Regions from separate parts of the Streptomyces sp. NPDC006265 genome, predicted to be linked through region 1. Evidence: predicted binding sites of a transcription regulator. Region 1 holds the regulator's gene; the other holds the start of a gene.
What was found. Region 1 encodes HrcA, which represses chaperone genes, less so after heat shock. Its sites were predicted from a motif close to TTNGCACTCNGNNNNNCNGAGTGCNAA; they were not measured.
Positions count from the first base shown of each region.

Region 2: a site for HrcA is predicted at 2,595-2,621, ahead of groES (co-chaperone GroES). Genes of this name have one in related genera too.

Region 1 is NZ_JBEXSH010000204.1:1,398-11,241, reverse strand. It holds gene ABZ281_RS18415 (DUF3097 domain-containing protein) at 177-980, opposite strand; gene ABZ281_RS18410 (MBL fold metallo-hydrolase) at 1,012-1,743, opposite strand; gene hrcA (heat-inducible transcriptional repressor HrcA) at 1,915-2,931, shown strand; gene dnaJ (molecular chaperone DnaJ) at 2,931-4,067, shown strand; gene ABZ281_RS18395 (nitronate monooxygenase) at 4,258-5,331, shown strand; gene ABZ281_RS18390 (16S rRNA (uracil(1498)-N(3))-methyltransferase) at 5,328-6,068, shown strand; gene ABZ281_RS18385 (VOC family protein) at 6,085-6,477, shown strand; gene ABZ281_RS18380 (hypothetical protein) at 6,526-7,071, shown strand; gene ABZ281_RS18375 (S41 family peptidase) at 7,162-9,844, shown strand, end outside.
Region 2 is NZ_JBEXSH010000655.1:36-4,712, forward strand. It holds partial or broken gene ABZ281_RS36615 (hypothetical protein) at 1-560, shown strand, start outside; partial or broken gene ABZ281_RS36620 (hypothetical protein) at 628-851, opposite strand; gene ABZ281_RS36625 (polysaccharide deacetylase family protein) at 888-1,769, shown strand; gene ABZ281_RS36630 (polysaccharide deacetylase family protein) at 1,766-2,551, shown strand; gene groES (co-chaperone GroES) at 2,721-3,029, shown strand; gene groL (chaperonin GroEL) at 3,145-4,677, shown strand, end outside.

The DNA.
Region 1 (9,844 bases):
CGGGTGGGTCCGCAGCGCGGCGTAGCGGGGCGCCGCTCTCGGTCGGGGCGGGTGCCGCCCCTGGTAGGCCGTGTCCGCAGCGGGGGCGGGCTGCGCGTGCCCGCAGCCGGGCGGCGGTGCGTGCCCGCAGCCGGGCGGCTGCGTGTCCGCAGCGGGGGCCGCGCGCAGGACCGCTGTCAGGGCGCCGTCACGAAGTCGATCAGTTCCTCCACCCGCCCCAGCAGCTCCGGCTCCAGGTCCTTGTACGAGTGGACCCCCGACAGGATCCGCTGCCAGGCCGCCCCGGTGTTCTCCGGCCAGCCCACAGCCCTGCACACGCCGGTCTTCCAGTCCTGGCCGCGCGGTACCCGGGGCCAGGCGTCGATGCCCAGGGACGACGGTTTCACCGCCTCCCAGATGTCGATGTACGGGTGGCCCACGACCAGCGCGTGCTCGCTCGTCACCGACTGGGCGATCCGCCGCTCCTTCGAGCCCCGTACGAGGTGGTCCACCAGGACGCCCAGCCGCGCGTCCGGGCCGGGGGCGAACTCGGAGACGATCGACGGCAGGTCGTCGACGCCCTCCAGGTACTCCACGACCACGCCCTCGATGCGCAGGTCGTCGCCCCACACCTTCTCGACCAGCTCGGCGTCGTGCCGGCCCTCGACGTAGATGCGGCCGGCCCGGGCGACACGCGCGCGTGCGCCGGGGACGGCCACCGAACCGGAGGCCGTGCGGGTGGGACGCGCGGGGCCGCCCGGCGCGGGGCGGACGAGGGTCACCACCCTGCCCTCCAGCAGGAAGCCGCGCGGCTCCATCGGGAACACCCGGCGCTTGCCGAAGCGGTCCTCCAGGGTCACCGTGCCCGCCTCGCAGCGGATCACCGCGCCGCAGAAACCCGTCCCCGGCTCCTCCACCACCAGGCCGGGCTCCGCCGCGACCTCGGGCACCGGCTTCGGCTTCTTCCACGGCGGGGTCAGATCGGCGGAGTACTGGCGCATTCGCACGACGATAGGAGAAGGCGGAGGGCGATCACCGCGACACGCCGAAACGCGCCGCCAGCGCGTCCCGTTGCGCCCGCACGAACGCCGCGTCCACCACCGCTCCGTGACCGGGCACGTACACCGCGTCCTCGCCGCCCAGGTCGAGCAGCCGGTCCAGTGCGGCCGGCCAGTGCGACGGCACCGCGTCGGGGCCCGCCTGCGGCTCGCCGGACTCCTCGACCAGGTCGCCGCAGAACACCACCTCCGGATCGCCCGGCACCAGCACCGCCAGGTCGTGCGCGGTGTGCCCCGGGCCGACGTTCGCCAGCAGCACCTGCCGTCCGCCGCCCAGGTCGAGGGTCCACTCGCCGGAGACCAGGTGGCCGGGCGGGGTCAGCCGCTCCGCCGCCTCCTGGGCCGTGGGCGCCGCCAGGCCGTGGCGCACCCCGTCCTCCCGCAGTTCCTCGCGGTCCCGCAGCCGTGTCAGCAGCGCGTCCACGCCCACCGCGCCGAACACCTCGGTGTCCGGGAGCGCCGCGGCGCCGAAGACATGGTCGAAGTGCGGGTGGGTCAGCGCGAGATGTGTCACACGGTGACCGGTGAGTGCCCGCGCCTGCGCGCCCAGTTTCGCGCCCTCGGCGAGGCTCGACCCCGCGTCGATCATGAGGACCGCCCCCTCCCCGGCGACCAGCCCGATCGTGCAGTCCCACACCGGCAGCCGGCACCGTCCCACACCGGCGGCCACGCGCTCCCATCCGAGGTCTTCCCAAGTCACCGTCATACGGCGACGCTAGCGGTGCGCCCCGCTCGGGGCACTGCGCCGCACGACCAGCCTTGCCGGGGGTGTACCCCACCGCCGTACACTGGGCCGGGGAATGCTGGCACTCGCACGCGCAGAGTGCCAGGCTCGACAGGCAGGACCACGGGCGGACTACTTCTGGAGGTGTGCGCGATGCTCAGTGAACGCAGGCTTCAGGTGCTGCGCGCCATCGTCCAGGACTACGTCGGCACCGAGGAGCCGGTGGGCTCCAAGGCCCTCACCGAGCGGCACAGCCTCGGCGTCTCGCCGGCCACCGTCCGCAACGACATGGCGGCCCTGGAGGACGAGGGGTACATCGCCCAGCCGCACACCAGTGCCGGGCGCATCCCCACCGACAAGGGCTACCGGCTGTTCGTCGACAAGCTCGCCGGCGTCAAGCCGATGACCGCGCCCGAGCGGCGCGCGATCCAGAACTTCCTCGAGGGCGCCGTCGATCTCGACGACGTCGTGGCGCGTACGGTACGGCTGCTCGCACAGCTCACGCGCCAGGTCGCCGTCGTGCAGTACCCGTCGCTGACCCGGTCCACCGTGCGGCATGTGGAGCTGCTCTCCCTGGCGCCCGCGCGCGTGATGCTGGTGCTGATCACGGACACCGGGCGGGTCGAGCAGCGGGTGGTCGACTGCCCGGCGCCCTTCGGGGACGCCTCGCTCGCGGATCTGCGCGCCCGGCTCAACAGCCGCGTGGCGAACCGCCGTTTCGCGGATGTGCCGAGTCTGGTGGAGGATCTCCCGGAGGCGTTCGAGCACGAGGACCGGGGTACGGTCTCTACGGTGCTCTCCACACTCCTGGAGACGCTCGTCGAGGAGAACGAGGAGCGGCTGATGATCGGCGGCACCGCCAATCTGACCCGCTTCGGGCATGACTTCCCTCTCACGATCCGGCCGGTGCTGGAGGCGCTGGAGGAGCAGGTCGTGCTCCTCAAGCTGCTCGGCGAGGCGCAGGATCCGGGCGTGACCGTACGGATCGGTCACGAGAACGCCCACGAAGGACTCAACTCCACGTCCGTCGTGTCGGTCGGCTACGGTTCGGGCGGCGAGGCAGTCGCCAAGCTCGGCGTGGTCGGACCGACCCGCATGGACTACCCGGGAACGATGGGAGCGGTACGCGCAGTGGCACGGTACGTCGGACAGATCCTGGCGGAGTCGTAGTGGCCACGGACTACTACGCCGTACTCGGCGTGCGCCGCGACGCGTCGCAGGAAGAGATCAAGAAGGCCTTCCGGCGGCTCGCCCGCGAGCTGCACCCGGACGTCAACCCCGATCCGAAGACCCAGGAGCGGTTCAAGGAGATCAACGCCGCTTACGAGGTGCTGTCGGACCCGCAGAAGAAGCAGGTCTACGACCTCGGCGGCGACCCGCTCTCGCAGGCCGGTGGCGGCGGCGCGGGCGGCTTCGGAGCCGGTGGCTTCGGGAACTTCTCGGACATCATGGACGCGTTCTTCGGCACGGCGTCGCAGCGCGGACCGCGCTCGCGCACCCGCCGCGGCCAGGACGCGATGATCCGCATCGAGATCGAGCTCGACGAGGCCGCCTTCGGCACGACGAAGGACATCCAGGTCGACACGGCCGTCGTCTGCAACACCTGCAACGGCGAGGGCGCGGCCCCGGGCACCTCCGCCCAGACGTGTGACATGTGCCGCGGCCGCGGTGAGGTCTCGCAGGTCACCCGGTCCTTCCTGGGCCAGGTCATGACGTCCCGCCCCTGCCCGCAGTGCCAGGGCTTCGGCACGGTCGTGCCGACCCCGTGCCCGGAGTGCGCGGGCGACGGCCGCGTCCGGTCCCGCCGTACGCTCACGGTCAAGATCCCGGCCGGTGTCGACAACGGCACGCGGATCCAGCTCGCCGGCGAGGGCGAGGTCGGTCCCGGCGGCGGTCCGGCCGGTGACCTCTACGTCGAGATCCACGAGCTGCCGCACAGCACGTTCCAGCGGCGCGGCGACGACCTGCACTGCACGGTGACGATCCCCATGACCGCGGCGTCCCTCGGCACGAAGGTGCCGCTGGAGACGCTCGACGGCATGGAGGAGGTCGACATCCGCCCGGGCACCCAGTCCGGCCAGTCCATCCCGCTGCACGGCCGGGGCGTCACGCATCTGCGCGGCGGCGGACGCGGCGACCTCATCGTCCACGTCGAGGTGCAGACCCCGACCAAGCTCGACCCCGAGCAGGAGCGCCTGATCCGCGAGCTCTCCAAACTCCGCGGCGAGGAACGCCCCACGGGGCAGTTCCAGCCGGGGCAGCAGGGGTTGTTCTCGCGGTTGAAGGATGCCTTCAACGGGCGCTGACGCGGGTGGTCCGGCTGCTGCCGGGGGTTGCGGGGGCCGTCCCGGGCAGGCATGGTCAGCCGGGGCGGCAGGGGCTGTTCTCGTGGTTGGAGGATGCCTTCAACGGGCGCTGAGACCGAGCGTGCTTCTGGTCTATGCCAGTCGGCAGGCCGGTTTCGGGGTTGTTCGGAGGACGTGACAACATGCGGTCATGTCCTCCGCACTGACCGATCTCTTCCCCCTCCCGATCGTGCAGGCCCCCATGGCGGGCGGCGTCTCCGTACCGCAGCTCGCCGCGGCCGTGTGCGAGGCGGGCGGGCTCGGGTTCCTCGCCGCCGGGTACAAGACCGCCGACGGGATGTACCAGGAGATCAAGCAGATCCGGAGCCTCACCGGCAGGCCCTTCGGCGTCAACGTCTTCATGCCGCAGCCGGAGTATGCCGACCCGGCCGCCGTCGACGTCTACGCCCACCAGCTGGCCGGCGAGGCCACCTGGTACGAGGCCGAGCTCGGCGATCCGGACAGCGGACGCGACGACGGCTTCGAGGCCAAGCTCGTGGTGCTGCGCGACAACCCCGTGCCGGTCGTGTCGTTCCACTTCGGCGTCCCGAGCCGCGAGGCCGTCGACACCCTGCACCGCGTCGGCACCTTCGTCCTGGCCGCCGCGACCACCCCCGACGAGGCCCGGGCCGTCGAGCGGGCGGGTGCGGACGCGGTCATCGCCCAGGGCGTCGAGGCCGGCGGCCACCAGGGCACCCACCGGGACATCCCCGAGACGGACGGGTCCGGCATCGGGCTGCTGTCGCTGATCGCCCAGGCCCGTGAGGCCGTGAGCATCCCGATCGTCGCCGCCGGCGGCATCATGCGCGGTGGCCAGATCGCCGGGGTCCTCGCGGCGGGCGCGAGCGCGGCCCAGCTGGGCACCGCCTTCCTCGCCACGCACGAGTCGGGCGCGAACGCACTGCACAAGCAGGCGCTGACCAACCCGCTGTTCGTCCGCACGGAGTTGACCCGGGCGTTCTCCGGGCGACCCGCGCGCGGTCTCGTCAACCGGTTCCTGCGCGAGCACGGCCCGTACGCGCCCGCCGCCTACCCCGAGATCCACCACCTCACCTCGCCGCTGCGCAAGGCCGCCGCCAAGGCCGGTGACGCGCAGGGCATGGCGCTGTGGGCCGGACAGGGGCACCGGATGGCGCGGGAGCTGCCCGCCGGGCAGCTTGTCGAGGTCCTGGCCGGTGAACTGGCCGCCGCCCGGGCCTCGTTGACGGGCGGGGGCGCGCTGTGACCGCGCCGGTGTTCGTGGTCGAGCACTTCGACGCGGGCGGCGGCGGCCGGTACGTCCTGGACGGGCCGGAGGGGCGGCACGCCGTCTCCGTGAAGCGGCTGCGCGCCGGTGAGGACGTCGTCCTCACGGACGGGGCGGGCCGCTGGGCGGACTGCGTCGTGCTCGACACGGAGGGCAAGGACCGGCTGATCCTCCAGCTGGACTCGGTGTCCGAGGAGCCCGCGGAACAGCCCCGGGTCACCGTCGTCCAAGCGCTGCCCAAGGGCGACCGGGGCGAGCTCGCCGTCGAGACGATGACCGAGGTCGGCGTCGACGCGATCGTGCCGTGGGCGGCGGCGCGCTGCATCACCCAGTGGAAGGGCGACCGCGGGGTCAAGGCGCTCGGCAAGTGGCGGGCCACCGCCCGGGAGGCCGGCAAGCAGTCCCGCCGGGTGCGCTTCCCGGAGGTCGCGGAGGCGGCGACGACCAAGCAGGTCGCCGCCCTGCTGGCCGGGGCGGACTTCGCCGCCGTGCTGCACGAGAGCGGGGACGAACCGCTGGCGACGGCCGAACTGCCGTCCACCGGTGACATCGTGCTGGTCGTGGGGCCCGAGGGGGGCGTCGCGCCGGAGGAGCTGGCGCTGTTCGAGGAGGCGGGGGCGCAGGCGTACCACCTCGGGCGCAGTGTGCTGCGCACATCGACCGCCGGGACGGCCGCCGCTGCCGTGCTCCTGGCACGCACCGGACGCTGGTCCTGACCCCCTTGGAGGCACTGTGGAACTCGCCCAGGTTCGTCTGCTCGTGACCGACTTCTCCGCCTGCTACCGCTTCTACGGCGAGGTCCTCGGCCTCAAACCGCAGTCGGGGGCGGCGGACGGGCCCTACGAGAAGTTCAGTCCCGCGGTGGGCTCCGCCGGGATCGCGTTGCAGGACCGGTCGATGATGGCCGAGGTGCTGGACGACCTGGGCGACGCGGCGGCCGGCCACCGCTCCCTCGTGGTGCTGCGGGTGGACGGGCTGGACGCGTACTGCGAGGAGATCACGATGCGCGGCGCGACGGTGCTGCACGGCCCCGTACCCATGACGGACCGCATGCGGGTGGCGCATCTCAAAGACCCCGAGGGCAACTTGGTGGAGCTCCAGGAGTGGCTGCTGCTGCGCGGCTGACGCCTTTGCGCCCTACCGCGCGGCCCCCGTCGGTGGCAGGCTCCCTCCATGGGGGCTTCGACGAGGAATCGACTGGGGCCGCGCGGGCGGCGCGTGGCGGTCGCGGCGGCGTTCGCCGTGCTGGCTGTGGGCGGCGCCGTCGCCTGCGAGCCGGGCAGCATCAGCTCCGCGTCCGTCGCGTACACCACCGACGAGACCGTGACCAAAGAGCTCAACCGGCAGAAGGCGGGCGTGCGTTGGCTCACGTGCACCGCCTCCTACGGGGAGAACGGCGGGAAGTCGTCGCCGTCGGCGCGTGAGCGGACCGTCGCGACCGTCGACTGCGAGGGCGAGACGAACGACGGCAAGGACATCACCGTCGACGGCAAGGTCACCCACGCGGTGGACGGTGCCTGTGTGCGCGGCGACATCACCGCCAAGGTGGGCGGCAAGGTGTGGTTCGAGGTCGACGGGCTCGGCGACTGCGACTCGACCAGCCCGCCGCCCGTCGGCGGGCCGCCGAACGGACAGCCCGGGCCGACCGTCACCGTGACCGTCACCCAGACCATCTGGTGCGAGCGGTACCCGGACTGCCGCCCCATCGAGGGCAAGTGATCCGAACTCTGTCCGCGCGGCGTGGTCCCTGCATAGGGTGATCAGGTGACATCGCCTGCTTACCTCCGGTTCCCCCATGTGCACGGCGACCTGGTCGCCTTCACCGCCGAGGACGACCTGTGGCTCGCCCCGCTCGACGGCGGCCGGGCCTGGCGGGTCAGCGCCGACAACATGCCGGTGACCCAGCCCCGCATCTCGCCCGACGGCACCACCGTCGCCTGGACCTCCACCCGCGACGGCGCCCCCGAGGTGTACATCGCCCCGGTCGACGGCGGTCCCGCCAAGCGGCTGACGTACTGGGGGAGTCTCAAGACACAGGTGCGCGGCTGGACCCCGGACGGCGAGGTGCTGGCGATCAGCACCCAGGGACAGGCGAGCCTGCGCCGCACCTGGGCGCGCGCCGTCCCGCTGGACGGCGGCCCGGCCGCCACCCTGCCGTACGGACCCGTCGGCGACGTCGCCCACGGCCCGCACACGGTGCTGCTGTCCGCGCCGATGGGGCGCGAGGCGGCCTGGTGGAAGCGGTACCGCGGCGGCACGGCGGGCAAGTTGTGGATCGACCGCGAGGACGACGGGGAGTTCGTGCGGCTGCACGCGGACCTCGACGGCAACATCGAGTACCCGCTGTGGGTGAGGGACCGGGTCGGCTTCCTCTCCGATCACGAGGGCACCGGAGCGCTCTACTCCTCCCTCGCCGACGGCTCCGACCTGCGCCGGCACACGCCACTTGGGGGCACCTCCCGCTCGAGCGAAGCCGAGAGTGGGGGAGGCTTCTACGCCCGGCACGCCGCGACCGACGGAACCCGGGTCGTCTACTCCAGCGCCGGTGAACTGTGGGTGCTGGACGACCTGGAGGGGGCCGAGCCGCGGCGGCTGGACGTGCGGCTGGGCGGACAGCGCGTCGACCTGCAGCCGTTCCCGCTGAACGCCTCCCGGTGGTTCGGGTCGGCATCCCCCGACCACACGGCGCGCGGCAGCGCGGTCGCCGTCCGCGGCTCCGTGCACTGGGTCACCCACCGCGCGGGACCGGCCCGCGCACTGGCCGCGACACCCGGGGTGCGGGCCCGTCTGCCGCGCACGTTCCGCGCGGACGGCGAGCAGTGGGTGGTGTGGGTGACGGACGCCGAGGGCGACGACGCCCTGGAGTTCGCCCCCGCCACCGGACTCGCCCCGGGGGCGACGCCCCGCCGGCTCGCCGCCGGGCAGCTCGGCCGGGTGCTGGACCTCGCCATGGCGCCCGACGGCAGCCGAGCCGCCGTGTCCTGCCACGACGGGCGCCTGCTGCTGGTGGAACGGGAGACGGGCGAGGTACGGGAGGTCGACCGCAGCGAGGACGGCGACGTGTCGGGCCTCGTCTTCTCACCCGACTCGTCCTGGCTGGCCTGGTCCCACCCCGGCCCCCGGCCGCTGTGCCAGCTGAAACTCGCCAACACCACCGACCTGTCGGTCACCGAGGCCACCCCGCTGCGCTTCCAGGACTACGCGCCCGCGTTCACCATGGACGGCAAGCACCTCGCGTTCCTGTCGACCCGCTCCTTCGACCCGGTCTACGACGAGCACGTCTTCGACCTGGCTTTCGTGGTGGGCGCCCGGCCGTATCTGATCACCCTCGCGGCCACGACGCCCTCCCCGTTCGGGCCGCAGCGGCACGGCCGGTCCTTCGAGACGCCCGACCGGGAGGAGACCCCCGACAGCGAGGGCACCCCCACCACCCGCATCGACCTCGAAGGCCTCGCCGACCGCATCGTGCCGTTCCCGGTCGAGGCGGCCCGCTACACCAACCTGCGTGCCGCCAAGGACGGCGTCCTGTGGCTGCGCCACCCGGTCGCCGGTGTGCTCGGCGCGTCCCGGGCCACCCCGGACGATCCCGACCCGAAGTCCGAGCTGGAACGCTACGACCTCGCCCAGCAGCGCATCGAGCACCTCGCCGCCGACGCCGACCACTTCGCGGTCAGCGGCGACGGCAAGCGGGTGCTGCTGTGGACCGACGGGCGGCTGAAGGTCGTCCCCAGCGACCGGCGTGCCTCGAGCGACGACGACAGCGACTCCAACATCACCGTCGACCTGGGCCGCGTACGCCAGTTCGTCGACCCGGCGGCCGAGTGGCGCCAGATGTTCGACGAGAACGGCCGCATCATGCGGGACCACTTCTGGCGGCCGGACATGAGCGGCGTCGACTGGGACGGCGTCCTCGACCGCTACCGCCCGGTCGTGGAGCGGCTCGCCACCCACGACGACCTGGTCGACCTGCTGTGGGAGGTCCAGGGCGAGCTCGGCACTTCGCACGCCTACGTCACCCCGCGCGGCGGGCACGGCGGCGGCCCCCGCCAAGGCCTGCTCGGCGCCGACATCTCCCGCCACGAGGACGGCAGTTGGCGGGTCGACCGCATCCTGCCCTCCGAGACCTCCGACCCGGACGCCCGCAGCCCGCTGGCCGCCCCCGGTGTCGCGGTACGCCCCGGCGACGCCGTTGTCGCGATCGCCGGACAGCCCGTCGACCCGGTCGCCGGGCCCGGCCCGCTGCTGATCGGCACGGCGAACAAGCCGGTCGAGCTGACCATCTCCCCGTCCGGCGGCGGCGACCCCCGGCACGCCGTCGTCGTCCCGGTCGCCGACGAGGAACCCCTGCGCTACCACGCCTGGGTCGCCGACCGCCGCGCCTACGTCCACGAGAAGTCCGGCGGCCGCCTCGGCTACCTCCACGTCCCGGACATGCAGGCCCCCGGCTGGGCCCAGATCCACCGCGACCTGCGCGTCGAGGTCGCCCGCGAGG
Region 2 (4,677 bases), on a different contig from region 1:
TGGTGGACTCGGGCAACACCCTGGTCGAGTCGGCGTCCGAGGCGCTGCCGGAGACGATCGAGTTCAAGGGCGGCAAGGCCGTCCCCGTGTACGGCAAGACCGGCAAGGGCGTCGACCTCGCCAAGTCGACGACGGTGGTGGAGGAGGCCTACCGCACCCAGGTGGAGACCGGCGCGGCCGGCACGGTGAACCTCCCGACCACCACCCGGCAGCCGACGGTCTCGAACGCCGAGGTCGACCGGGTCCTGAAGGACTTCGCGCAGCCCGCGATGTCGGCCAAGGCCTTCGTGCAGACCGACGCTGCGCACAGCATCCCCTTCGGCGCGCTGTCGCTGCCGAAGATCCTTAGTTTCAAGGCCGTCGACGGCAAGCTCGTGGACACGTACAACCTCAAGGCGCTCCAGGAGGCGTACGGCAAGACCTTCGAGGGCGTGCAGATCGAAGGCGCCAGCGGCAAGCGGGACGTCCTCCCGCAGGACGTCGTCACGGCGCTGCGCAAGGCCCTGCGCGGCAAGACGCCCGCGGAACGCGTCGGAGTCATCGACACCAAGCCGAACTGATCCCCGCGTGAACGACGGAGCCCCTGCCCGCACGGCCGGTTCTACTGATCCCCGCAACACCCTGGACCAGCTCCTGCGCCGGGTCGGTGTCCCGCACCTCGTCGAGGAGGGCGCGGCCTTCGGGGGTGAGGAGGGGAGCGAGGTCGTTCACCGGATCATTGTCGGCCACGGCGGCGGACGGGTGGCATGTGGGCCAGTCGGTGGAAGGAGGGGCGCCGGCCGCGGTGTCGGGCCGGGATCTGCGGGAGGCGGCTGCGAGGATCCGGCACCATGCGAGCAGTCGTACAACATGACAAAAGCCGGGCATCGGGGCGGAGGTCCGCAGGCGTGCGGACCGGCGTCGCCGTGCTCGTCCTCGCCGCCATCGCCTCCGGCTGCGCGCAGGACGGCGGCAGTGGCCAGATCACCCCGGCCGGTGGCCAGCAACCCCTCGACGCGCCCCCGGCCCGCGCGCTCGACTCCTACGCCACCAAGCTGCGCGCCGCGCACGCCGCCCGGGTCGCCGCCGCACACCGCTGGGGCCTGCGCAAGGTCCCGCGGGCCGCCCCGCCGGCCCCCGCGGAGAAGCCCAGGATCAGGACCCGCAAGGGCTTCGAGGTGGAGGGCCACCGGGAGCTGAACCTGCCGCCCGTCTTCACCCGGGTCCCCACCCGGGACAAGGTCGTCTTCCTCACCATCGACGACGGCGCCGAGAAGGACCCCGCGTTCCTGCGGATGATGAGCGACCTGGACGTCCCGTACTCCGCCTTCCTCAGCGGCTACCTGGTCAAGGACGACACCCGCTACTTCCGGACGATGCAGTCCAGGGGCGTGGTCCTGAACAACCACACCCTCCACCACCCCAATCTGCGGGGCATGTCCTACCGGGCGCAGAAGCGCGAGATCTGCGGCATGCAGCGCTACATGGAGAGACAGTTCGGCAAGCGCCCCACCCTCTTCCGCCCGCCCTACGGCAGCTACGACCGGGCGACCCTGCGCGCCGCCAGGACCTGCGGCATCACCTACGCGCCCCTGTGGAACGAGGAGGTCTTCGCCGACCACTGGGAGTACCGCGAGGGGGACCGCAAGCTGCGCCGGGGCGACATCGTCCTCACGCACTTCCGGGGCCGCGACCAGTGGAAGGGCACGATGGCCGACATGATCCGCCGCTTCCTGAACAAGGTGACGGCCCAGGGGTACGCGGTCGGGCGGCTGGAGGACTACCTGTGAGGCGGCCGGCCGCCGCCCTGCTGTGCACGGTCCTGCTGGCCGGCTGCGCCGGGACCGCGGGGGAACGGCCGGGAGCCGCCGACGGCCGGGCGCAGGACCCGCCCCCCGCGGTGAGCGACACCCGCCGGCTGCCGCCCGTCGTGGACCACGTCCCCACCCGCGAACCCGTCGTCTTCCTCACCTACGACGACGGCGCCGAACGCGACCCCCGTTTCGTCGGCCTCGTCCGCGAACGGCGCCTGCCCGTCAGCATGTTCCTCACGGACAGCGTCGTGGGCCCCGGCTACGGCCACTTCGCCCGGCTGCGCGCGGTCGGCGCGTCCGTCCAGAACCACACCCTCGACCACCCCGCCCTGCGCGGCCTGCCCTACGCCGGGCAGCGCGCCGAGATCTGCGGCCAGCAGCGCAAGCTCCGCTCCCGCTTCGGCATCAGCCCCCGCCTCTTCCGCCCGCCCTACGGCACCTACGACCGGACGACCCTGCGCGCAGCGGCCGACTGCGGCATCACGGCGGTCGTCCTGTGGCGCGCGTTGCTGACCGCCGACGGCGAACTGACCTACACCCGGGGCGAGCCCGCCCTGCGCGCCGGCGACATCGTCTCGGTGCCGGCGGGCGAGACGATGTCCCCGAGCCTGACGGAACGGACCGTGCGGCTGCTGCGCGAGATCGAGCGGAAGGGGCTTCGGGTGGGGCGGCTGGAGGACCATCTGGAGGACCATTTGGAGGACCACCGGACGCACCACCTGGAGAGAGCACCCGGCCGACGCGCCGCCGGCAATTAGCAGTCCGCTTGACCGAGTGCTAATCGCGGTCATAGTCTCGGCTCTGGCACTCCTCCTAGGAGAGTGCCAACACAGCGACGGGCAGGTCCGGCACCCGCGACGACGGATCCACCTGGTCGCCACCTCAGACAGTTAACCCCGTGAGATCTCCGAAGGGGGAGGTCGGATCGTGACGACCACCAGCTCCAAGGTTGCCATCAAGCCGCTCGAGGACCGCATTGTGGTCCAGCCGCTCGACGCCGAGCAGACCACCGCCTCTGGCCTGGTCATCCCGGACACCGCCAAGGAGAAGCCCCAGGAGGGCGTCGTCCTTGCCGTGGGCCCGGGCCGCTTCGAGGACGGCAACCGTCTTCCGCTCGACGTCTCCGTCGGCGACGTCGTGCTCTACAGCAAGTACGGCGGCACCGAGGTGAAGTACAACGGCGAGGAGTACCTCGTCCTCTCGGCCCGCGACGTGCTCGCGATCGTCGAGAAGTAATTCACCCCAAGCACATTGCTTTGAACTGCGCCCCTGGCCCCCGCGATCGACAAGAGCCGGGCGCCCGGGGCGCAGTTGCCGTTACCCCAGATTCCGGAAGAGGGCTCACGCTCCTATGGCGAAGATCCTGAAGTTCGACGAGGACGCCCGTCGCGCCCTCGAGCGCGGCGTCAACAAGCTTGCCGACACGGTCAAGGTGACGATCGGCCCCAAGGGCCGCAATGTCGTCATCGACAAGAAGTTCGGCGCTCCCACCATCACCAACGACGGTGTGACCATCGCCCGTGAGGTCGAGGTCGAGGACCCGTACGAGAACCTCGGTGCCCAGCTGGTGAAGGAGGTGGCGACCAAGACCAACGACATCGCGGGTGACGGTACGACCACCGCCACCGTGCTCGCCCAGGCGCTCGTGCGCGAGGGCCTGAAGAACGTCGCCGCCGGTGCCTCCCCGGCCGCCCTGAAGAAGGGCATCGACGCGGCCGTCGCCGCGGGCGCCGAGGAGCTCCTCGCGACCGCCCGGCCGATCGACGAGAAGTCCGACATCGCCGCCGTCGCCGGTCTGTCCGCCCAGGACAGCCAGGTCGGCGAGCTCATCGCCGAGGCCATGGACAAGGTCGGCAAGGACGGTGTCATCACCGTCGAGGAGTCCAACACCTTCGGTCTGGAGCTGGACTTCACCGAGGGCATGGCCTTCGACAAGGGCTACCTGTCGCCGTACTTCGTGACGGACCAGGAGCGCATGGAAGCCGTCCTGGACGACCCGTACATCCTCATCACGCAGGGCAAGATCTCCGCCATCGCGGATCTGCTGCCGCTGCTGGAGAAGGTCATCCAGTCCAACGCCTCCAAGCCGCTGCTGATCATCGCCGAGGACGTCGAGGGCGAGGCCCTGTCGACCCTCGTGGTGAACAAGATCCGTGGCACGTTCAACGCCGTCGCCGTGAAGGCCCCCGGCTTCGGCGACCGCCGCAAGGCGATGCTGCAGGACCTGGCCGTCCTCACCGGCGCCACGGTCGTCTCCGAGGAGGTCGGCCTCAAGCTCGACCAGGTCGGTCTGGACGTCCTCGGCTCCGCCCGCCGCGTCACCGTCACCAAGGACGACACCACGGTCGTCGACGGCGCCGGCAACAAGGACGACGTGCAGGGCCGCGTCGCCCAGATCAAGGCCGAGATCGAGACCACCGACTCCGACTGGGACCGCGAGAAGCTCCAGGAGCGCCTCGCGAAGCTGGCCGGCGGCGTGTGCGTCATCCGCGTCGGTGCCGCCACCGAGGTCGAGCTCAAGGAGCGCAAGCACCGTCTGGAGGACGCCATCTCCGCGACCCGCGCCGCGGTCGAGGAGGGCATCGTCTCCGGTGGTGGCTCCGCGCTGGTCCACGCCGTCAAGGTCCTCGAGGGCAACCTCGGCAAGACCGGCGACGAGGCCACGGGTGTCGCGGTCGTCCGCAAGGCCGCCGTCGAGCCGCTGCGCTGGATCGCCGAGAACGCCGGCCTGGAGGGTTACGTCATCACCTCCAAGGTCGCCGAGCTCGACAAGGGCCAGGGCTTCAACGCCGCGACCGGTGAGTACGGCGACCTGGTCAAGGCCGGCGTCATCGACCCGGTGAAGGTCACCCGCTCCGCCCTGGAGAACGCCGCCTCCATCGCC